DNA from 3 places in the Synechococcus sp. WH 7805 genome. Region 2 is predicted to be linked to each of the others. Evidence: predicted binding sites of a transcription regulator. Region 2 holds the regulator's gene; each other region holds the start of a gene.
What was found. Region 2 encodes NtcA, which controls nitrogen genes in cyanobacteria. Its sites were predicted from a motif close to GTANCNNNNGNTAC; they were not measured.

Region 1 (7,942 bases), 440 kb from region 2:
ATAGGCCATCTCCGCATGACGGGCTGATTCGTTGGTCCAGTGACGCTCCTCGCTGTAGCGATCCCGGCGTTGCCGCCAGAGCCCACGAAGAACAGCCTTCAAGGCCTCCTCGCTCTGCAAAAAAGGACGAAGGTCCGTGCCCTCAGGGGCAAACAGGCAGGTGTAGGCCTGACCATCGGCCGTCACACGCAAACGATTGCAGTCCCCACAGAAGGGCTCAGTGATCGAAGCGATCACCCCGATGCAACCTCGACCATCCACGTAACGCCATCGGCGGGCTGTAGCACCCGACTGCCGCGACATCGACTGCAAAGGCCAATGCGCATCGATGCGCTGAATCATCTCCTCCGCTGAGATCACCTGATCTGAAGTCCAGCCATTGCGATTCCCCACGTCCATGTATTCGATCAAACGAAGCTCAACCCCTCGGTCCCGCGCCAGCTTCGCCAGTGGCAGCAATTGGCAGTCATTCAGTCCTCGTCGCATCACGGCATTGAGCTTGAGCCCTCCGCTTGCAGGGTCAAAGCCAGCGCGGCGGGCAGCGGTGAGTCCTCCGAGAACCTGCTCAACCAACCGATCACCGGCGCCTTGCCCACCACGCAGACCAGCCATCTTGGCCACCACCGCTCCTTCGAGGGCATCCAGGCTCACCGTGATGCGATCCAAACCGGCGGCCCGCAAGGCCAGGGCTTTCTCCGGCGTCAGCAGCACCCCATTCGTGGTCAACGCCACGTCTCGCAACCGAGAAAGGGGATCGGCGGCGTCAGCACGGCCTGCCGCCAACGCCTCAAGCAGTGGCAACAAGCGATCGCTGAGAAGGGGTTCACCTCCCGTCAGGCGCAACGTCTGGATGCCTAAACCGCTGGCAACACGAATCAGACGAAGATGCTGATCAAGATTCAATAATCCCGGTGGATCCTTTTGGTCCGGGCAGCAATACGGGCAGGCCAAGTTGCAGCGGGCCGTCAAAGAGATCCTCAGAACGCCGAATGGTCGGCTCCATTGATCGAACTCAGCTGGTAAGGGGCTCATCGCATCAACGCTGCCAGATCATCTGGCCCGTTCGCATTGATTAGATCCTGGTCTGGGCAAAGGAACGTGGTGTAGTCAATTCGTTCCAACCAACCGAACCATCTGCCGCGTCCCTCGGCCAACTCCTGATCGAGTGCGGTTCTGTTGTTCGCTCCACAGGGGTACACACCGAACAACGGCTGTAAGCGATCACCACCCTCTGCCACCAAGGCCAGGCCTTCGGCCCGGCGCCAATGCTGCAAGAGGGACAGAAGCGTGCTGCGGCGAAGACCAGGCATGTCCACAGGAAGCGTGAGCCATGCTTCATCCTCCCGTTCGGACAACACACAACCGAAGGCCTGCAAAGGGCCTGCCGGTGCCCAAGGCTCAGCTTGAACGGTCACGCCGGGTTGACCGGCCAGACATTTCCGGTGGCTGCCATGACCACTGAGCACCCATACCTCAAGATCCACTGAGCGCAGAAGGTTGACCGTTGTGACTAACCAGCTGTCGCCATTGGGATGGCGAAGCAAGGCTTTATCTGTTCCCATTCTCTCGCTGGCACCTCCTGCAAAGACCACAGCACGAAGCGAACGAGCCATCGACAATGAATGAATGAGCCACCTATCACTTCCCTGGGAAGACACTTCTGTAACAACAACTACTTTTTTGCCATCAAGGGCTTTTTGTGATGCTTGCAGCGACTGAGCAACGCCCAATATTTAGTAGCAAATACAACCGGATGGAGGCACTGCAAATGGTGCAATGAAGAGGCGGTCTGCATGAGCGCCGCATTTTGAATCCTGAGCGCATTCTTTTCGAAGCCGGGGTTTGACTCTTCATCTAAACCAAACCCCATGCTTGGCGAACTTTGGTCATTCCAGGGCAGATATAGAACACTGCATCTCACCTGGTTTGCATTCTTTCTTACTTTTGTTGTCTGGTTCAATCTCGCTCCTCTAGCAACCACCGTGAAAGCCGATCTTGGCCTGACGGTTGGTCAGATTCGAACTGTGGCTATCTGCAACGTGGCCCTCACCATTCCTGCACGTGTGCTGATCGGCATGCTGCTCGACAAATTTGGTCCCCGGCTCACCTATTCCACGCTGTTGGTGTTTTCGGTGATCCCCTGTCTGATGTTTGCATCTGCGCAGGATTTCAATCAGTTGGTGGTGGCTCGTCTGCTGCTGTCAATCGTTGGCGCTGGATTTGTGATCGGCATCCGCATGGTGGCCGAATGGTTTCCCCCCAAAGAAATTGGTCTCGCTGAAGGCATTTATGGGGGTTGGGGAAACTTCGGATCCGCATTCTCTGCACTGTCACTGGTCGGCCTGGCTGGATGGCTCTCCTTCTCCGGTGGTTTCGAATTGCCAACCGGAGCCGTTCTGAACTGGCGCGGTGCCATCGCTCTGACGGGAATTATCTCAGCCATCTATGGCGTGATCTACTACTTCAATGTGGCTGACACACCACCCGGGAAGGTCTATCAGCGCCCTGAGCGAACGGCAGGCCTTGAAGTCACCAGCATGCGTGACTTCTGGGGACTTCTGGGAATGAATGTTCCCTTCGCAGCCATTCTCTGCGTGTTGTGCTGGAGACTTCAAAAAGTTGGATTCCTCAACGCATCCACCTATCCTCTCGCTCTGCTTGCGGTCTTGGTCTGGTTTGTTTTTCAAACCTGGGGCATCGTCCGCACCAACCGAGAGTTGATCATGGGGACCAAGGTATACCCCAAGGAGGATCGTTATGAGTTCAAACAGGTTGCCATTCTTGAGCTGACTTACATCGTGAATTTCGGTTCAGAACTGGCCGTGGTTTCCATGCTGCCCACGTTCTTCGAAACCACGTTTGATCTGCCGAAAGCAACGGCTGGAATTCTTGCCTCCTGCTTCGCTTTTGTGAATCTGGTGGCTCGTCCAGCAGGCGGTCTGATTTCTGACAAACTCGGCAGCCGCAAAAACACCATGGGTTTCCTCACCGCAGGGCTGGGTTTTGGTTATCTGATCATGAGTTTGATCAAGCCCGGAACTTTTACTGGCAGTACCGGCATCGTGATCGCCGTTTTGATCACCATGCTCGCTTCCTTCTTTGTGCAGTCCGGAGAAGGCGCCACCTTTGCGTTGGTGCCCCTGGTCAAACGTCGCGTCACCGGACAGGTGGCTGGCTTGGTTGGTGCCTACGGAAACGTTGGTGCGGTGACCTATCTCACCATCTTCAGCCTGCTGCCGCTTTGGATGGGCGGTGCTGGTGAACCAACTCCAGAAACGATTGCAGCATCCAACAGTGCCTTTTTCCAGATCCTGGGAATTGCTGGTTTGATCGTCGCGTTCTTCTGCTTCTTCTTCCTGAAGGAACCCAAGGGCTCCTTCGCTGACTTGCACGAAGGTGAAACCGCCTCTGAGGGCACTCCCTCGATGGCTGGTTAACACCTCAGCTCCATCTTCGGATGGTGACCACCCCCGATGCCGCTGGCATCGGGGGTTTCTCAATTCATCGGATTGCTGCCATGTCGCCTACCACCGCGTCTGTGCAAAGTCAGTGTCCCTACTGCGGCGTTGGCTGCGGTCTGGACCTCTTGCCTCCAGGAGAAGCCGGAAAAGCGGTAAAGCGGGACGCCGAAGGTAATCCGATGTGGAGTGCACGCGGTCATCGCGAGCACCCATCCAGCCACGGACAGGTGTGCATTAAAGGTGCCACGGTTGGAGAGACCCTGGGACAAGGTCGCCTTAGCCAGCCTCTATACCGAGCAACACTGGCAGATCCGTTCCAGGCCATCAGCTGGAACAGCGCCTTCGACCTGCTCACCGAGCGCATTCGTTCCACCTTGGCCAGCAAGGGGGCTGATGCCATTGCCATGTACGGCTCCGGGCAATTTCACACCGAGGATTACTACATCGCTCAGAAACTGCTGAAGGGCGCCCTCGGCACCAATAATTTCGATGCCAATTCACGGCTGTGCATGAGTTCAGCCGTAGCTGGCTACACCCGCAGTCTCGGCTCCGACGGTCCGCCCTGCTGTTACGAGGATCTCGATCACTGCTCCGTAGCCTTCTTGATCGGCACCAACACAGCCGACTGCCATCCGGTGCTGTTCCAACGCCTGTTGAAACGCAAAAAGCGTGATCCCAAGGGACTCACCATCGTTGTGATTGATCCCCGCTGCACCGATACAGCAAAAATTGCCGATTACCACCTCGCGCTTGCCCCCGGCACCGACCTCGCCTTGCTGCATGGCCTGGCGCGCCTGGTGCTTCAGGACAATGGCTTCGACAGCGACTTCATCGATAGCGCCACAGAAGGCTTCGCAGCGTTCACCCAAACAATCAAGGCCTGGACACCAGGAAAAACCAGCAAGTTCTGCGGCATCGCCGAAAAAGACCTGCGTTCAGTGGCAAGGCTTTGGAGCCGAAAGGAAGGGATTTTGAGCCTTTGGTCGATGGGCGTGAACCAACGGCGAGAGGGAACCGCCGTTGTGGGAGGGCTGATCAACCTGCACCTGCTCACCGGGGAGATCGGCAAAGCCGGTGCAGGCCCCTTCTCACTCACGGGTCAACCGAATGCCATGGGTGGACGCGAAGCCGGCGGCCTCGCCCATCTGCTTCCTGGCTACCGATTGGTCACCAATGCGGAGCACCGCCATGCGGTTGAGAAAGCGTGGGGGTTTGCCCCTGGATCCATTGCTGCCCAACCAGGACTGGACGCATGGAAACAAGTGGAAGCGATGGAACGGGGGGAGCTCGATCTCTGGTGGGTGGCTGCCACGAACCCACTGGTCAGCATGCCGGACCTCGAACGCGTCAAAGCCGCGATGCAACGCTGCAAACTCGTGGTGGTGAGCGAAGCCTATGCCGACACCGAAACGTCTCATTACGCCCATCTGCTTCTGCCGGCAGCCCAATGGAGTGAAAAGAGCGGAGCGATGACCAATTCAGAGCGGCGGGTCACCTTGTGCCCAGCGTTCAGGCCCCGCCATGGCGACAGCCGAGCGGACTGGGAAGTGTTTGCAGAACTCGGACGACGACTCGGCTTCGTCGACCAGTTTTCCTACAGCTCAGCCGCAGAGGTTTATGAGGAGTTCACCTCTCTCACGGCGGCCCGCGTCTGCGACATGTCGGGTCTTAGTCACTCCCTGCTGAAGGAGCATGGCCCGCAGCAATGGCCTTACCCCAAGGGTGAAGGCCCAACCAGAACCTCCAAACGTCTCTACGAAAAGAAACGATTCCCGACTGCCAGTGGTCGGGCCAGATTTCAAAAGGACAGTCCCCTGGGTCTGGCAGAACCCCCCTGCGAGATGTACCCGCTGGTGCTCACAGTGGGTCGCTATCTCGGCCAATGGCACACAATGACGCGCACGGGCAAGGTCGCACGCCTGAACGCCATGCATCCCGAACCCAGCCTTGAAATGCATCCCAGCGATGCCAAGCGCTTTGGTCTGGAAGACAACGGCTTGGCAGCCATCACATCCCGTCGAGGCACGCTCACCGCGCGGGTTTGCGTGTCGGAGCGGATCCGCGTGGGATCAGTGTTCCTACCAATGCATTGGGGCTTCACTCAGGCCGAAGCCTGCGAAGCCAATGCCCTCATGCACGATCAGGCCTGTCCGATCTCCAAACAACCGGAACTAAAAGCCTCTGCCGTGGTAGTCGCTCCAGCGGTATCGGTTGTGAAACCGACGGAACAGGACACAGGCGTTCTGGAGAACCTGCGGCGGCTGCTCACCCCAGCACTTCGTTGAATGCGGCGTCCAGATTGTGGTGATCGTGGCCGGGCCGCGCCAACTTGCAGAGCGCAAAACGGTCCAATTCGCAGAGATCCCTCCAGTGATGCAGTGACAGTTGAACCTGCCGCGTCCTCGCAGCCTCCAGGAGAGACTCAGGCAAAGCATCTGATTGCTGCCAGGGTTCCTGCGTGCATGGCGGGAGATCCTTCACAACCCCATCAGCCATGGCAGCGGTGCAGACGCGCAAGTGATCGCGCATCCGCGTCAGCTCTTGGGCCCCATCGTTCCAATCCACCAACGCCTGGCGTTGCTCCTGAGACATCGCAAGCCAGTGGCTGAGCTTGAGCTTGACGCCGGCCAGATCGAGTTTGCGGCGGACACACAGAGGAATGCAGCGCCAAGAACCAATGAAATCCTGTTCAAAGGCATAACAATGCCGCGACTGATCAAGTTGCCGGCGCATTGGTATCAGGAACAACCGTTTTTTCTTCTTTAGCTCAAAACAGTGACATCCACGACGAAGCGTTTGATCAGCACCATCGAAGCTTCGTTCATTCACTGACCAATCGGATGCGTTTCGCCCTCTCCCTTGGATTGTTGTTTGGCTCTGCCCATGGCTGGCTCGCATCCGAAGGGCTGGCCTCCGGCCTGCTTGTGATCAACCAGGAGCAGGGAACAACTTTGAAAACTTTCAGTGCGTTCGGTAACGGTTCTTACAGCCTGTCTCCATGATGCTCTAATTCGCGTCAATTCAAGAATGACCTTCAGCGCCTCCTCCAGCCAAGTCGTTCGCAGCCCGATCACCATCGCTGCTGGATTCATCGGAGCTTTCATCGTTGCTTCCCTTGCTGTTCAGATGGTTCGCAGCCAAGCCTCGGCAGCTCGCCCTTCCCTGAACGCTGGCCAAGCAAGCAAGGTCGAGCCTGTGATCGCCTCACAGGCCGCAATGTGGTCCGTTCTGGGCACAACCGAATCAAACTGAAATCGATCAGCCTTCGGCCTGCATGTCTGAGCGACTCACGCACCTCACCGAAAACGGTGAGGTGCGCATGGTGGATGTCGGCGACAGAGCCGTCACCAAACGCACGGCGACCGCAGTTGGCGAACTGCTAATGCTCACTTCAACGTTGGAGGCCGTCCTCAACGGCACCACTCCGAAGGGGGATGTTTTTGCGGTGGCCCGCATCGCTGGCATTCAAGGGGCAAAGAAAACAGCTGAGTTGATTCCTCTCTGTCATCCACTTCCGATTAGTGGACTGACGGTGGAGATCAAACCTGCCCAGGAGTTACCTGGACTGCGTGTCCAGGCCACGTGCAGCACCACAGGGCAGACCGGTGTGGAGATGGAGGCAATCACAGCGGTCTCAACCGCGCTGATCACCCTCTACGACATGTTGAAGTCGGTGGATCCAGGCATGTCAATCCGACAGATTCACTTGCTCGAGAAAGACGGGGGTCGCCATGGCCACTGGAAGCGCTGAACCCTATGGCCGTGAAGGCCTTCCACTCGACGAAGCACGCCAACGGATTTTGGATGCACTGAGAGCCAGCCGAACCCGGCTGACACCAGTCACTTCCGAGGTAGTGCCTCTCCAAGACGCTCTAGGCAGGGTGATTGCCGACGCTGTCCTTGCTCCGGCCGATGTGCCTGGGTTTCGCGCGTCGATCATGGACGGGTATGCCTTGGGCCAAGACTGCCAACCCAACGCCGAAGACAGCTGGAGGGTGGTAGGGCGCTCGGCGCCTGCTGATCCCTACCAGCAAACGTTGCATCCCGGCGAAGCGATCCGGATCCTCACGGGGGCGCCGCTTCCGCAAGCAGCTGCATGGGTTCTTCCCCAGGAATTGGTTGCCAATCAGAACAGCACCATCCGCCTGATCAGGGAGGCATCGTCCAACCCGTGGATCAGACCCGCAGACGAGGAATGCAGCCAGGGTTCCCTGCTCCTTGCCCCTGGGGAACGGCTCGGTGTGGCCGACATTGGACGTGCCTCGAGTTGCGGCATCTCCCACGTGAACGTGCATCGACGACCTCAGATCGGCGTTCTGGTCACGGGCGATGAGCTGGTTCCACCAGGGGAGGAACGCAGCAACGGAGCGATCTGGGAGAGCAACAGCACGCTGATCCGAGGCATGCTTGAACGTCTCGGCTACCCAGCGGTGGAGTGCCGGCTGGTCGCCGATGAATGCCACCTTCTCAAACAAGCCATC
Region 2 (7,942 bases):
CAACGGCCAGAGCCAGCGCATCCCCCACAACACAAGGGCCACCCCGCAGACAATCGCGCAACGCAGTCGCTGCCGCCGCCCGGGGCGGGGCTTGCGCTGATCCGCACCCATCCATTGCCTGCTACTGGGAACAGAATGGCAGCAGTTCAGAGACCGTGTGTGAGCGCTGGACCGACCCGCGGACTTCTGCTCCTCGGAGGCACGTCGATTCTCACGGTGATGGCGATCGTGGGAGGCCAGCGGCTGCTACGTCAGCGTCAAGTCCCTGTGACCGCTCGGATGGAGAGCCCGCAGGTGTGGGCGCGCTATCGCTGGTCGATTGACCCGCTGCAGCGCAGGGAAGCGGCCCTTCTCCTGGCCAGTCGCAGTCGGGACTCACCAGAGCGCCAGCGACGTTTGCTCGCTGGCCAGGGATGGGGACCGGCGCCCTTGGCAGCCGTGGCGCTCAAGCAGCAGGCCCTGGCAGCTCAGCGGGTCGGCCGGCCCCTCGAAGCAGAGCAGCGCTGGCAAAGCCTGCTCGGGCGCTTCCCAACCAGCGCCGCCAGCGCCGATGCCCGCTACTACCTCAAGGGCAACAACGCGCAACTGAAACAACAGTTGCTGTCTCAACAGCCTGGCCATCCCGCCACTCTCGCGGCGGCGGCAGAACTCCCCGATGATGCCAACCAGGACACCCTTCAGGCCAGCGCCGTGCACCTGGCACGCTGGGGCCCCCTCTGGCCTGGAGCCGCCAAGCTCATTCGCCGCACCTGTGGGGATATCACCGGCACGGGACTGTCTCAAGAGCAACGGCTCAACCTGGCCTCTGCCCTGGCAGAGCTCGGGGATGGCACAGCCTCGGAGCTCTGCCTTCAGGGCACCCCGCTTCAACCGCCCCAGGCGCTGATCATCGGCCGCACCCTCCTGCGCGGAACCCCAGCCCAGAAACGTCGCGGGGAAGCGATGCTTTTGCAGCTGGCCAACGCCCATCCTCAATCCGAGGAAGCCTTGAAGGCAGCGGCTCTACTGAGTGAGCCGCTGAAGCCGAAGCAGGCGCTGTTGGATGCCTTGCCGCTACCGCTGCAAGAGCGTTCAGCGGATGTGGCCGCAGCCCGCGTACGCCTGAACGGAGACCAAAACGGACTGGAAGTCTTGAAACGATGGCCGGATCACCCCGCGATCTGGCAGCTGCAATGGGATCTGGCCCGTGACGCGTTCCTGGGGGGCCAGTGGGACCAGGCCCTCAGCGTTCTGAAGACCATCCCCGGGAACAAACTGCCGGATCCCCTGGCCACAAGGCAGCAGTTCTGGATCGGCTTCAGTTTGGCCAAGCTCGGGAAGCAAGAGCAGGCACAGCGCGTCTGGGAAGCCCTGATCAAGGCCTATCCGCCGGGGTACTACACCTGGCGTGCCGAAGCCCGGCTTGGAGGCGGCGAACTTCCCGCACTGAAGGGGGATGCGGCCGCCACGGCAACCCAGACCATCAATGCCAACAACGACGCCTGGGAGCGCCAAGGCTGGAGCCCTCTGAACAGCGGTGATCGCCTGGTGGATCAACTCTGGCGGCTGGGATTGCGTCAGGAAGCCTGGGACACCTGGCGCAGCAGCCACGCCACGGCCAAGCCATCCCCGCAGAGCCAACTCATCGAAGGTCGGCTGCGCCTGGGGGTGCAGGATTACTGGACGGGCCTGAATCGGTTGTGGAGGGCCAACCTTCGGCTTGTCTCTCCCGATCAGGACACACGGCTGCAGCTGCATCAGAGCCAGCATCCCCGCCCGCTTCTGCCTGAGTTCAGCGCAGCAGCGCAGCAGGAAGCGGTACGCCTGGAACTGCTCCTGGCGATCGCCCGTCAGGAATCTCGCTTTTCCCCAGGCGTGCAATCGCCAGTGGGAGCCGTGGGCCTGTTGCAGCTGATGCCGGCCACCGCAGCGGAGATGGAGGGAGCCCCCATCAGTGATGCTGAACTCAGGCAACCCGCACGCAACGCAACCCTGGGAGCGCGCTACCTGGCCTGGCTACTCGAGGAATGGCAGGAAAACCCCTGGCTCACCGTCGCCAGCTATAACGCGGGGCCTGGCGCCGCCGGATCTTGGTTGAGTCAAGAACTCACGCAAGATCCGGAACTTTGGGTTGAACGGATTCCCTATCCGGAAACCAGGCTTTACACAAAAAAAGTGCTTGGCAACCTCTGGGCCTACCTCAGATCGGACTGGGCAAGTCATGACCAATCCAAATCCCGCTGATCACAATCACTGCCAACCAGAAAGCTGTGATCTGGGGAGCTGGTACCACTCTGATCCTGGTGAGATCCAACCGAGCCAAAAGTGTGGCTGATGCAAGGATCAACACATCGGAGAGCAGGCTAAGGCTCAACATATAAAGGCCCACAGTGATCACCAACGCGAGGGTGACCACCAGGCTGAGTACCCGGCTAGAAGCCATGAGCAAGGACAACTGACGCAGCAACAGATCCGGCATGGTGCAGATCACTACAACAACTAGGGCCTGAATCAGTTCAATCGTCCAGAACATATTGACACTCATCTGATGGGCCTTCGCAAGCCAGGTTTCCTGTATGGCCCAGTGATGACCAAGAAACAGAGAGACACCGAAAAGCACCAAAAGCAGGGGTGCTCTCAAGGGCAACAACAGGAAGCGAAGAAGAGGCATCAACGTGGTGGGTTCCCCTGGATGACAGACACCGGGTGCGATAACCACTCCACTTGAAACGCTAGCAACAGCAGGTGGTTTGTCCTGTCAGGATGGATGTCGAATCCTTCTCAAGGATGACCGGCACACCCGACAGCACAAGCCTTACATCACTGCAGAAAGGCCTTCTGCTCGTCTCGGCCATTGCATTGGCCGTCAGTCTGTTTTTGGTGCGCAATGGCGGGATAGCGGAATCACCCCTCGACCAACTGGCCCGACGATCTCTGGCCCCGGAAATTGCACTCAGCAATGGACGTCCCACGATCCTGGAGTTTTACGCCGACTGGTGTGAGGTCTGCCAAGAAATGGCTCCCGCCATGATGACGATGGAAGAAGCTCATTCGGACGAGCTCGACGTGGTGCTGGTGAATATCGACAATCCTCGCTGGCTGGACCTCACGGATCGCTATGACGTGACTGGCATCCCCCAGCTCAACCTCTTCGCTGCCGATGGAGAACTGCGTGGCCGGTCTCTCGGCGGCCGCAGTGAAAGCGAGCTGAACGCGCTGGCTGCTGCGCTTGTCACCAACACCTCGTTGCCCACATTGACCGGGGTAGGCAGCGCAAGTCCATTACCAGAGCCGACCATGCTGGAAACTGCGGCCGGTCCACGCAGCCATTCCTAGACAGACCGGTCATGATCTGACAACGCTTGTTCTCCGACCTGACGTGACCATGGATTCCCGCTTTCGGGTCGACCTGATCGCTGCAACCCCTAACCCGCAGCAATGCGTGTATGCCGGCATGCATCAGGACTACAGCGAAGGTTTCGTAGCCGCCGACCGCGACGATTGGCCCGATGAAACCCGTGCCGGCGAAATCTGTGTGAAGCGCTTGCTCTCAGGCGAGCGAGGCCACTACGGCCCGCTTGAACATGCCCAGATCGTTCTGAATGTGGGCTGGTTCCCTCACTCGGTGATGCAGCAAGCTCGCACCCACCGAGTGGGCGTGAGCTTCGATGTCCAGTCGATGCGTTACACAGGCGAGCGGATTGCCCGGGCTGCCGACGGTGAGCTGGATCTGGAGGACGTGTTTTACCTCAGACCAGTTGGAGATTACAGCGATCGTCAGGGCAAGAAATACACTTACAGCCAGGCGCTGCGGTCGCAGGATCTGCAGCTCTGCAAGCAAGCTTCAGAGCGCTATCGGGATCTACTGCGAGCCGGTTTCGCAGAGGAACATGCCCGCGGGATTCTTCCCTTTGATTACCGACAGCACTTCGTGGTGAGCTTCAGTCTTCGGGCGTTCCTGCACTTCATGGATTTGCGCGCCAAGCTCGATGCACAGAAGGAAATCCGCGAGCTCTGCGACCTCATGTGGCCACACCTCCAGGATTGGGCGCCTGAATTCGCAGCCTGGTATGAAAAAAGCCGGCTTCATAAAGCAAGACTGGCGCCCTGAGGTCAGGCCCCCACAAGCGTTCAAACCTTGGCGAGGGTGACCCGCTCAGGCTGGTGCTGATATTTGCCCTGGCGATCGCTGTAGGTGGTGTCGCATGGGTCACCTTCAAAAAACAACAACTGACAGATGCCTTCATTGGCATAAATACGGCAATCAGCACCTGAGCTGTTGCTGAATTCAAGAGTGAGATGACCTTCCCAGCTAGCTTCCGCGGGCGTGGTGTTCACGATGATGCCGAGGCGCGCATAGGTGCTCTTGCCCAGGCAGATCACCGTGATATTGGGCGGCACCTTCATTTTTTCAAGGGCAACACCAAGCCCATAGGAGTGAGCTGGAAGGATAAAATAGTCTCCATCTTCATCATGATGGAGCTCGGTGGGCTCCAGGTTGGCTGGATTAAATCGCTTGGGGTTCATCACCGTGCCAGGCACGTGTTTGAAAATCAGAAACTCCTGCGGTGAAAGGCGCAGGTCATAGCCATACGACGAACAACCAAAACTCAACACCGGGCGCAGTTTCTGATCCGGTTCGAGATGACGCACAAGACCCGCTTGAAATGGATCGAGCATCCCTGCAGCAGCTTGCTCGGTGATCCAGCGATCGTTTTTCAGCATCAGAGGCCCCTACGCAATTCCGTGACTTGATCAGCCAAAGCCATCAGCGAGTCCGGGATGGATGGACCCGTGATGATCACATCCATTGACGCGGGACGCTGCTCCAGGCGACACAACACCTCCCGCTCATCGAGGTAGCCGAATGCAATTGCCAGGCCAAGCTCATCCAGCACCAACTGATCAAGGTCCCCGCTGATTAATTGCTTTGCGCAGGCGTTCCAGACCGATTGCACAGCATCAATCACCTCCGGCTCAGCATTGGCCGCAGGTTGGGACAAACACTCGAGAACAGCAGGACGCATCCAGCTGAGACGGTCGCAGAGAGTGACCGCAGCATCAGGCCCCTGCACCACACCACCTTTAAGAAATTGAGCGACCAGCACCCTGCTGCCAAGACCCGCAGCACGCAGTGCTTGGCTCATCACCGTCCCGAAACTCCCTCGATACGGGGCCGTGTGAACCTGAAGCTGGCCCTCCTGAGCCACCAGATGCAGCGGTGGCCTCGGCTCAAAAACCGGCAATCTCCTCAGACCAGCTTGCTCAAGCGTCCGGTGATCCGCACTGCGGACGTCTCGGGATCGATGGCTGGAACTCAAGCTTGTTGTCATCTCGGTCGCTGGCATCAGGGCTGGTGTCCAGACGGCCCAGCAGAATTTGAATCTAGCGCTGCGGATCCGATCCACAAGCCCTTGGACACCACCCATGGTGTCTCAGTCCAACTGCCAGGCTCAATGAAGCCATCGTCGCCAGGCATGAACACCATCTCCCGCAAGGACGGACGTCAAGCGTCCGAACTGAGGCCCTTCGCCGTCGAATGGGATCCCATGGGCTTCGCCCTCAGCTCCGTGATCGTTCGCACCGGCCGAACCGCTGTGCTCTGCAGCGTCTGCCACGAGCAAGGCGTGCCGCGCTGGCGCCGTGACCAGGGCCTCGGCTGGCTGAGCGCGGAATACCGGCTGCTCCCTGGTTCCACCCCCGAACGTCAACGACGGGAATGGCTGAAGCTCTCCGGACGCACCCAGGAGATTCAGCGTTTAATCGGTCGCAGTCTGCGCGCTGCGCTCTCCATGGAGGCGTTAGGCGAGAACACTCTGCTTGTGGACTGCGATGTGATTCAGGCCGATGCAGGCACTCGCACCGCCTCCATCACTGGAGCCTGGCTGGCACTCCATCACGCCTGCGCATCACTGGTGTCGCAGGGACTCATCCCGGCCAATCCAGTCAGAGCCCAGGTGGCAGCCGTATCGGTGGGACTACTCCAGGGCGAAGCCCTACTTGATCTGGATTACAGCGAGGACTCTCAGGCGGATGTGGATCTGAATGTGGTGATGAACGCCAGCGGTGAACTCCTTGAACTCCAGGGAACAGCAGAGGGAGCCACCTTCAGCCGGCAGCAGCTGAACCTGCTCCTCGATCGAGCGGAACCTGGGCTCAAGCAGCTGATGCGCGCCCAGAACGAGGCTCTGAGAACGCAGTGATCACTTTGGAATCGTGTGCGTTGCTACAGGGTGAGAGTCAATCGCTCCTTAACTTCCTAAAACCGATGTGCCGGCCATGCCCGAAGTGATCCGCGGCTTTAGCCGCACAGCCTCTCATCAAGGACGCACATCGGAAGTGAGCCTGGCCAACGCGCCCGCACCAACTAGCAAGACTCTGCTTGAAGTCATTCGGGACCTCGAGGGTGCCAACACGGAGCTGATCGAACGCAGCAAAACCATTTTCTTCCCGGGTGATCCCGCCGAACGCGTCTATCTCATTAGGCGCGGTGCCGTGCGCCTCTCTCGCGTCTACGAGTCAGGGGAGGAGATCACCGTGGCTCTGCTGCGAGAGAACAGTCTTTTCGGTGTGCTCTCCCTCCTCACCGGCCATCGTTCCGATCGTTTCTACCACTCAGTGGCCTTCACCAGGGTTGAAATGGTCACAGCTCCCGCCACCTCGGTGCGTAAGGCCATCGAAGCTGACACCTCGGTGGGGCTGCTGCTGCTGCAGGGACTCTCAAGCCGAATTCTTCAGACGGAGACGATGATCGAAACATTGACCCACCGCGACATGTCGTCACGCCTGGTGAGTTTTCTGCTGGTGCTCTGCCGCGACTTCGGCATCCCTGGGAACCAGGGGATCACGATCGATCTGCGGCTGTCGCATCAAGCCATCGCCGAAGCCATTGGATCAACCCGGGTCACCATCACCCGCCTCCTCGGAGACCTTCGCAACTCGGGTCTGGTAGAGATTGACCGCAAAAAAATTACCGTTCTCGATCCCATCGCCCTCGCCAAACGGTTCAGCTGACGCACAGAAGAGTGAGGATGGCGGCGTTCGAGCTGCACTGCGTGCAATGAGTTCTCTGTGACTGGCTGGTTGCTTCTGCTGTCATTGCTTGTCCTCGGTGGCGTGCTCTCGACCTTGGGTGATCGACTCGGCTCCAGGGTCGGCAAGGCTCGTCTGAGCCTCTTCGGCCTGCGCCCCCGTCAGACAGCCGTGGTGATCACAGTGCTCACCGGCAGCCTGATCAGCGTCCTCTCCCTGGGCCTGATGCTGCTCGTCAGTCGGCAGTTGCGCGTCGGCCTCTTCGAACTGAATGACCTTCAGGCCAGGCTGCGCAGCAGCCGGGCGGATCTGAAGACCAGCCGGTCAGCTCAGAAGCAATCCAAACAAGAACTGGACAAAGCTCGCAAGGATGAGATCGAGGTGCGCAGACGCCTTGAGGAAGCACGTAAACAAGCCAATGAGCTGAGAGAAACCCTTCAACCCCTGCAGGATCAGACCCGCCGACTCGAAGCAGAACGACAACGACTGAGCCAGGACGTTGGTAAACGCGACGACGAAATCCGCAGAACCGACCGCGAGCTCGCCGCTGTACGAGATCGCATCCGCTCCGGCGAAGCCGAATTGAAACTGCTAGAGGAGAATCTTCTAGCCCTGCGCCGCGGAAACGTCGCGATCAGCAGTGGTCAGCCCTTAGCAACAGCCACACTCAGACTTGAACGCCCTGACCAGGCGCGCCAGGTGATCGATCAGGTGCTGAGAGAGGCCAACCTCCAGGCTTACCAGCAAGTCCTGCCAGGACAGGCTCCCGACAAACAGATTCTGTTGGTGCCTCGTCAAGACATCAACCGCCTGGAACAAGCCATCCGCAAACCAGGAACCTGGGTTGTACTGCTGCGCTCTGCCGCCAACGTGCTTCAGGGTGAAACGGTTGTGTATGCCTTCCCGGAGGTCAGGCCCAACGTCACCATTA
Region 3 (7,942 bases), 450 kb from region 2:
CGCCAAGACGCCAAGGACTCCATCAAAACGACCACCTGTTGGGACGGTATCCAAATGCGAACCCGTCATCAGCACCGGCAACGAGGGGTCCTGCCCCTCGAGCCGGCCAATCAAATTGCCAGCGGCATCCACACGCAGCTGCATGCCGGCCTCTTGCATCCAGCACGCAAGCTGGTCCCGGCCTTGAACATCGGCCGAACTAAACCCGCGGCGACAAACGCTTCCATCGGCTTGAAGGCCAATGGCCGCCATGGACTCGAGCGAATCAATCAATCTGTCGCGCCGAGGCTGGACACCTAACCGCTCTCGATCGGCTCCAGCTGGAGCGATTTGTGAGCGATGGATCAACAGCTCGGGCAAGGATCGTGACCTTCAGTTCAAACCAAGGTCCAGTTTCGCTTTGGAACCCAATTGAGCTTGTCGTCAATGCGACGTTTTAACCCTCATCAAAGAATTCAAACGGGCATCAATACCCGCCAACCGAGGTGATCAGCCTGCTCGCGAGCCTGAGCTGGCACATCGGCCGCCACAAACATCCGATGCAGCATCTGAACACCCAGGAGGTGGTTGATCACAGCGTCCATCTGAACCCTCTCGGCGTCGGTGGTGACAGGGTCGTCATGGCGCGCAAACAAGGTACGCACCCCCTCTTTGCTCAACAACCCAGCCGCATCAATCGCCTCATCACTCAGGTAGTCATCGGCCAATTGCTTCATCTGCGCCCACTTCTCAGGCTCGGTGTGGGCCGGAGGCGCCATGAAGGCAAATTTCTCACGCTTGTAGAGCACCTCCGGCAGCAAGCCAGCCATCGCCTCCCGAAGCACGTATTTCTCGGTTTTGCCCTTGATCCGCAGCTCCGGAGGCACCTGCACCGCAGCGGCCGCTAGGTGGTGATCAAGGAAAGCCGGCCGAGCCTCCATGGAATTGGCCATGTCGACGCGATCACCTCCCCAGGTGAGGATCTGGCCCTCCAACATCGTTTTGATCCAGACGTACTGAGCCTTGTCGAGGGCATGGCGGCCCTCGAGTTGCTGCGGATTCAACTGCTCAGCAATGGCCTTACCCGGCGAATACTCCGCTAACGCCTGGCGGTGCTCTTCAGCCAGCAGATCAGGCACAAGCGGCGCGCAGGCCAGCCAGGGCTGCAGACAGCTGGGGGTGAAACCCACCACAGCATCAAGGTCGGGATCATCCACCTGATCAGCCGCCAGCATCGCTCCCTGCACCAGGGAATTGTTGGTTTGAAGCAGAGATTCCCAATCTTGGCGGTCGCTTTGCGGCAGATCATCCAAACCATGGAGGAACATGTCGCGCCGAAAGGCTGGATAACCACCGAACAGCTCATCTGACCCTTCCCCGGTCATCACGACCTTGTAATCAACGTTGTTGACGTGGCGACTCATCAGATATTTGGCCACAGCGAGGGTGTTGTAGATCGTGCGCTCGGTGTGCCAAAGCGTCTGTTCCATGTGGCCATACAACTCACGGCCCGACAGACGCATCACGTCCTGTTCGGCACCCGTGGCCTCTGCCATCTCGGCAGCAATGGGTGTTTCGTCGTAGCGGGCATCATCAAATCCGATCGTGAAGGCCTTGACGGGACCCTGACTCACCGCCGACGCCAGACCGAGGATCGAACAACTGTCGATGCCGCCGGAGAGATAACAACCAACCGGCACATCCGCCACCATCCGCATCTCCACCGCTTCCAGCAGAGCAGCCCGCACATTGGCAATGTGATCGGCCTCGGTGAGGGTGCTGTCCCGCTGATCCAAACGGGGAAAATCAACATCCCAATAGGTGGACTCCGACACCTCAAGCCGGTCACCCCTGCGTTGCACCTTCAGCACATGACCGGGCTGAACCTGGTGCACCCCGGCAAAGGCGGTCGTTCCCGGAACCATGGTCTGCATCAATTGATGAAACAGACCCTCCGAGGTGAAACGTCTCTCCACCAATGGATGGGCAAACAGCACCTTCAACTCGGAGCCGAACACCACTCCCTCAGGCGTCATCGTCCAGTACTGGGGCTTGATACCGAAGCGATCCCTCACCAGATACAGACAGTCATCCACGGCATCAAACAAGGCGAAGGCGAATTCCCCCCGCAGCAAGGGCAACGTGGACTCGAGACCTTGCCGTTGATAGAGACGCAGCAGGATCTCGGAATCACTCTTGGTGCTGAAACGCACCCCCTGAGCAGTGAGATCAGCCCGGATGCGCTGAAAGTCGTAGAACTCGCCGTTGTGCGCCATCAGCACCTGGCGGTCGTCGCTGAGGAATGGCTGCCTTGCCCGCGATTCGTTCAGATCGATAATCGACAACCGGGCATGACAGAAGCCGACACCGGCAGCGTCGATGCATTCCACACCGAAACCATCCGGTCCGCGATGGGACTGAATGGCCGCCATGTTGACCAACAACTGACGATCCAACGTCTGACGACGATCCGCCAGAAATACACCTCCGATTCCGCACATCAGTTCGCCTCAGATCACATCCATCACCCGCTCGGCACGATTCACCATGCAGGTGAGCAATGCCATGCGCAGAAACACCGCCCCACGCGCCTGGCTGAAATACCAGTTGTGCGGCGTGTCATCCAAACAGGTGCTCAGCTCGGGGCCCCGCGCCAGGGGGTGCAGCACGATCGCCTCAGGCTTGAACGGCAGATCCCGGGTGAGACGAAATCCACCGCCGTGCACCTCATAGCTGTCGCCAACCCAGGCGATCGCATTGATGTAAACAACGTCCAGCTCGGGAATCTCAGCCGCCAGATCTGAACTGCAGCGGATGGTCACACCGCTCGCTTCCAGCTCCTCCAGTTGACCCGGATCAAACAGAGGCGCTTCTGAGTCAACCCCGGCCGCATGAATCACCACCACCTCCTCAAGGATCTGGGGGAATTTGCTGAGGATCCGCAGCAATGAACGCACAGTGCGCATCCGTGACGGCAAACCGATCACCCCGATGCGGATCCGATCCTTGGGCAACACCTCAGTCAAAGCCAAACTGGGACGCCACTTGAAAATCGTGTAGAGATCCGCCATCGCCTGCGTCGGATGCTCATCAATGCCATTGCCGGCATTGATGATCGGAATCCGCAGAGTGGAAGTCATGGCATAGACAGCATCCGGATTGCTGTCGCGCAGCACCACACAGTCGCCGTAGTTGTTGAACATGTGCGCCACATCCTCCAGCGACTCCCCCTTGGCGATCCCGGTGGTGCTGCGGTCGGTGATGTTGATCGAATCGCCGCCGAGGCGATGCCAGGCGCTGTCGAAGGAAAGGCGTGTGCGCGTGCTGGGCTCGTAGAAAGCGTTGATCAGGATCTTGCCGGTGAGCGGCGTGTTGTGACGGCAGTAACGGTCAGGGTTGCTCTCGAATTTCGCAGCCAATCGAAACAGCTGAAGCAGAGTTTCGGGTCGGAACGCCTGCATCGACACAACATGCTGGTCGATCAGATCCAACAAGGGCTCGCCATCTTCAGCGATGGCAGCCAGAAGCTCCTGAGGCTGGTCATGACCGAACACATCGGGACCCATCGGCCGGAAGCGGAGCGGCGCCGATACCTCCTCAATCACTGCAGTGCCGGGATCTGCCATAAGCAAGTGCATCAACACCCGACGTGTAAATCGCGTGCTTGTGCTGTGAATCACATCCTCTCTCGATAACAAGAGTTGAGTGCGAACGTCTAGCTCGATACACGTTCTTTAGAAAAAGACTCAAAAAATAGTTTGATTTAATACAAAACACCCCAAATATGTTCGAAACGAACACTTACCAGACACGTCCGCTTCTCCACTCAATCAACCAAATCAACAACAGCGCTAGCACAGAGCAAACGAGCGCCACCTGACTTCCCACCAGGACGACACGGAACCAGCGTTGGTCCACCAGAACCATGAGCAACACCGACATCACCATGGCGTTATCCCTCCTCCTTCAAGAGATTGAAATCAAACCGTTCGGGCTTCCGACGACTGCCCACCACCATCACGACGGCCGAAACCGCCGCGGAGAACACTGCCGCGCAATAAGGGGCAATCAGAACGTAGGCCGTCAGACCGACAGCACTACCGGCAACCATGGCGACGATCGCTGCCCAACGATTGGCGGATGACCAGTAGAGACCGCAAGCCACAGGCCAGACCGTTGAGGCCACCAACGCACCGGTAAAGAACAACACCGACGCCAGCGAGTCCAGCCGCGGCCAGGACAGGGCCACAGTGACCACGGCCAGACCGACCACCATCAGCCGTGCCGCCTGCTTGAGCTGCGCATCATTGGCCTGGGGACGAAGCAGACGGAAATAGACGTCTTCAGCCAGCAAATCCGCGGTGGACGCCAACAGAGAATCCAAAGTGGAGGTGAGTGACGCGAAGACGACGACAAACACCAATGCAGCCCCACCAGCCCCAAGAAGATCGGCCGCCATCACTGGGAACACCATGTTCACCTGCTCCAGCTGCAGGTCTCTGGCCAGTGCGACCAGACCGATCGAGCCCGTCACCAAGGGGACACTCATCCAGGCCAGCCCCCCCAACAGAAAAGATGTCATCACCACGCTGCGACGGCTGGCGAACACTCGGGACCACCAGATGTTGTTGTGAAAAACCTCACCCATCGAGAACAGAGCTGAATTCCAGGCGATCAACAGACCGGCGGGGAGCAGCAGATCAAGACGGTCGGGATGCTCAGCGATCAAGCGAGCATGCACCTCAGGCATCGGGAACTGACGAAAAGCAAGTACCGCCACCACTGCCAGCAACACCATGATCAGCAGCGATTGGATGAAATCGGTTCCAATCACCGCCCGCATGCCACCAAACAACGTGTAAACCGTTGCGACACCGATCACCACCACCATGCCCACGTGGTAGTCAAACCCAGATAGAGCCTGGAGTAACAGCCCAGCGCCCATGGCTTGGGTCATCAGAAAGCCAAGGGTGTACACGGCGGTGATCACCATGAACACCCACCAAGCCAAGCGTCCGTAGCGCAGCCGAATGAAATCACCACTGGTGCGTCCGTTGGGCATCAGCTGCTTGATGCGAGCGGCCAGCGGCGCAAACAAAATCAACCCCAGTCCTGCCAGGGCGTAACTGAACATGCCCCAGAGGCCTGTTCTGTAGCCGAATTCCGGGGCCAGAAGGGTCGTGTTGCCCGTCACCCAAGACGCCATCAAGGTGGCTGTGCTCAGGGCCAACCCGATGTTGCGGCCCGCCAGCATGAAATCGTCCGCATCTCCTTTACCGCGGCGGCCCCAGGCGATCCCTAGCGCAATCCACAACACGGAGAACAGCACCACAAGCGCCCATGCAATCCCTGGTGCCAGAAAAGGGGCAGCGTCAGCGGACATCCGACGCTCCCCGATCACGGCAGCGAAGATGACCGGAAAGAATCATCACCACAGTGGCCAGGGTCACCGCAGCACCAAGGGCAAAGATCATTCCAGCCCAGAGATTGTCATCCAAAGCGAATGTCCTCTTCAGCAGATCTAAGACAAGCAAATCGCGGTGTTCGCAATCTTCCACCGACTGATAACAAAGTCGCCAGGGCTACCTGAATCACAGGCTGCCAGTGGCTTGATGCCTCCAATCTCGAAATGTGTAGCAATCACAACCAGCAGGGGCCTGCTCGAGTTTTTGGATGAGGGTGTTAATTACTCAGGCGATGTTCACCGAGTACCGACCAACCGAGGGGTACGACGAATATTTCTGCCGCGAACAGTCCGCTCCCCGTGCTGATCTGGAGCCACTTCTGTCCTCCCTCGGCGCTATGGGGCTGGCGGAGCTAAATCGCAGTCACGCCTCAGCGAGCAACCTGTTACGACGTCTCGGCGCCACCTTCCGACTCAACGGATCAGGTCTGCATGGCGGAGAGCGGATTCTGCCCTTCGATCCGCTGCCAAGACTCATTCACCGCCAGGAATGGTCCGTTCTGGAGCGCGGATTGGTGCAACGCCTGGAGGCCATTGATCAGTTTCTGGCGGACGTTTATGGTCCCCAACGGATCCTCAACGATGGCGTGATCCCGCGTGAGGATGTGGAGAGCTCCCAGGGCTGGCGGCCCCAGATGCAGGACATCACCGTGCCGCTCAATCGCTGGTGCCATATCTCCGGTCTGGATCTGATCCGCGATGGCGACGGCACCTGGAGGGTTCTGGAGGACAACCTGCGCTGCCCCTCCGGCGTGGCTTATTTCCTTGAGAACCGCCGGGTGATGAAACGGTTGTTCCCGAGCCTGTTTGCGGGCCGCACAGTGCAGCCGATCGACGATTACCCCTCCCATCTCTTGCGCACGCTGCAGGATCTGGCCCCCTGGAGTGATGCCCCCAGAGTGGTACTGCTCACCCCCGGCGTGTTCAACAGCGCCTACTTCGAGCACAGCTATCTGGCCCAGCAGATGGGCATTGCCCTGGTGGAAGGCCGCGATCTGATCTGTGAGGACGGACGCGTCTGGATGCGCAGCACTGCTGGCCGGGAACCTGTGGATGTGATCTACCGGCGCATCGATGACGATTTCCTCGATCCAAACGTCTTCCGGCGTGATTCGATGCTCGGTGTCCCAGGGCTCATCGATGCCATGCGCTCTGGTCGGGTGGCCATCGCCAACGCCCCTGGGAGCGGGGTCGCCGACGACAAGCTGATCTATGCCTACGTGCCGGCCATGATCCGGTATTACCTCAACGAAGAACCGATCATTGACAACGTCCCCACCTATCTCTGTTCAAGGGACGACGACCTCCGTTTTGTGCTTGAGCATCTCAACGAGCTGGTGGTGAAATCAGTCGCCGAAGCCGGCGGCTATGGAATGTTGATCGGGCCTCACGCCAGCACTGAGGAGATTGAGAGCTTCGCGGTGAAGATCAAGGCACACCCGCGCAATTTCATCGCCCAGCCCACCCTGCAGCTGTCCACAGTTCCATCCCTCAGTGAAGGAGAGCTGTACCCCTGCCATGTGGATCTGCGCCCCTATGTACTGCGAGGTAAGAGCGACTGGGTCAGCCCCGGCGGCCTGACTCGAGTGGCATTGAAACGCGGTTCCCTGGTGGTGAACTCTTCCCAGGGTGGCGGCTGCAAGGACACCTGGGTGGTCAGCGACAGTGCCGTAACGGCCGAGAAACCGGAGCTCGTACCGTGCTGAGCCGTGTGGCCGATTCGCTGTACTGGATCAACCGGTATGTCGAACGGGCCGAAAACATCTCCCGATTTCTAGAAGTGAGCGAAGCCATGGCCCTGGACTGCCCCCCCGGCAGCGCTGAGCCTTGGCTTCCATTGGTCGATGCCAATGGAGACCGTCAACGCTTTGACGAAAGCTATCCCCTGGGAAGTCCAAGGGATGTTGTTGGCTTTCTGCTACTGGATCGCAACAACCCCAACAGCGTCGTGAGTTGCATCGCCAATGCCCGTGAGAACGCTCGCCAGATCCGCGATGTGATCACCACAGAAATGTGGGAACAACTCAATGATCTCTATTGGAATGTTCAAGACGGCGAGGCGCTCTGGCAGGAACCGGATCAGGAGCAACTGCGCAGTATCCGTCGCGGTTGCCAGCTCTTCTATGGCATTACCGATGTGACTCTCAGTCGCGATCAGGCCTGGCTGTTCAGCCAGTTGGGGCGGCTGATCGAACGGGCTGACAAAACCTCCCGCATCCTCGATGTGAAGTACTTCCTGCTGTTGCCGACGCCAACGGAGGTGGGCGGGGTTCTCGATGAATTGCAGTGGATCTCCCTGCTGCGGACAGCTGGGGCCTATCAGATGTACCGCCAGAGCGTTCAGCAGGCGATCACACCAGTGTCGGTGGCGCGATTTCTGCTACTGGATCCAATCTTTCCCCGCTCGGTCCGCTTCTGTCTGCAGGAGATCAACGCCACGCTGGAGCGTATTCATGCGGGTCCCCATGCAGGCCCCCCGGATGATCTGGAGTGCCTGCG

Region 1: WH7805_RS08990 (molybdenum cofactor guanylyltransferase) is a predicted target of NtcA. The motif match lies at 1,663-1,676, and genes of this name have one in related genera.
Region 3: WH7805_RS09015 (circularly permuted type 2 ATP-grasp protein) is a predicted target of NtcA. The motif match lies at 5,613-5,626, and genes of this name have one in related genera.

What each region holds. Positions count from the first base shown of each region.
Region 1 is NZ_CH724168.1:1,727,258-1,735,199, reverse strand. Features, by position in the region: gene moaA (GTP 3',8-cyclase MoaA) at 1-1,032, opposite strand, end outside; gene WH7805_RS08990 (molybdenum cofactor guanylyltransferase) at 1,029-1,613, opposite strand; gene WH7805_RS08980 (NarK family nitrate/nitrite MFS transporter) at 1,869-3,437, shown strand; gene WH7805_RS08975 (molybdopterin oxidoreductase family protein) at 3,518-5,746, shown strand; gene WH7805_RS08970 (nitrate reductase associated protein) at 5,727-6,194, opposite strand; gene WH7805_RS14445 (hypothetical protein) at 6,302-6,463, shown strand; gene WH7805_RS08960 (hypothetical protein) at 6,489-6,713, shown strand; gene moaC (cyclic pyranopterin monophosphate synthase MoaC) at 6,736-7,212, shown strand; gene glp (gephyrin-like molybdotransferase Glp) at 7,193-7,942, shown strand, end outside.
Region 2 is NZ_CH724168.1:1,287,670-1,295,611, forward strand. Features, by position in the region: gene WH7805_RS06960 (hypothetical protein) at 1-111, opposite strand, end outside; gene WH7805_RS06965 (lytic transglycosylase domain-containing protein) at 136-2,223, shown strand; gene WH7805_RS06970 (hypothetical protein) at 2,180-2,650, opposite strand; gene WH7805_RS06975 (thioredoxin domain-containing protein) at 2,767-3,315, shown strand; gene thyX (FAD-dependent thymidylate synthase) at 3,365-4,090, shown strand; gene dcd (dCTP deaminase) at 4,111-4,704, opposite strand; gene WH7805_RS06990 (cob(I)yrinic acid a,c-diamide adenosyltransferase) at 4,704-5,312, opposite strand; gene rph (ribonuclease PH) at 5,457-6,182, shown strand; gene ntcA (global nitrogen regulator NtcA) at 6,259-6,993, shown strand; gene WH7805_RS07005 (DUF3084 domain-containing protein) at 7,051-7,942, shown strand, end outside.
Region 3 is NZ_CH724168.1:1,736,842-1,744,783, reverse strand. Features, by position in the region: gene WH7805_RS09040 (Zn-dependent hydrolase) at 1-351, opposite strand, end outside; gene asnB (asparagine synthase (glutamine-hydrolyzing)) at 456-2,480, opposite strand; gene WH7805_RS09030 (aspartate carbamoyltransferase) at 2,490-3,605, opposite strand; gene WH7805_RS14980 (hypothetical protein) at 3,781-3,927, opposite strand; gene WH7805_RS09025 (sodium:solute symporter family protein) at 3,932-5,362, opposite strand; gene WH7805_RS15100 (hypothetical protein) at 5,352-5,477, opposite strand; gene WH7805_RS09015 (circularly permuted type 2 ATP-grasp protein) at 5,677-7,149, shown strand; gene WH7805_RS09010 (alpha-E domain-containing protein) at 7,143-7,942, shown strand, end outside.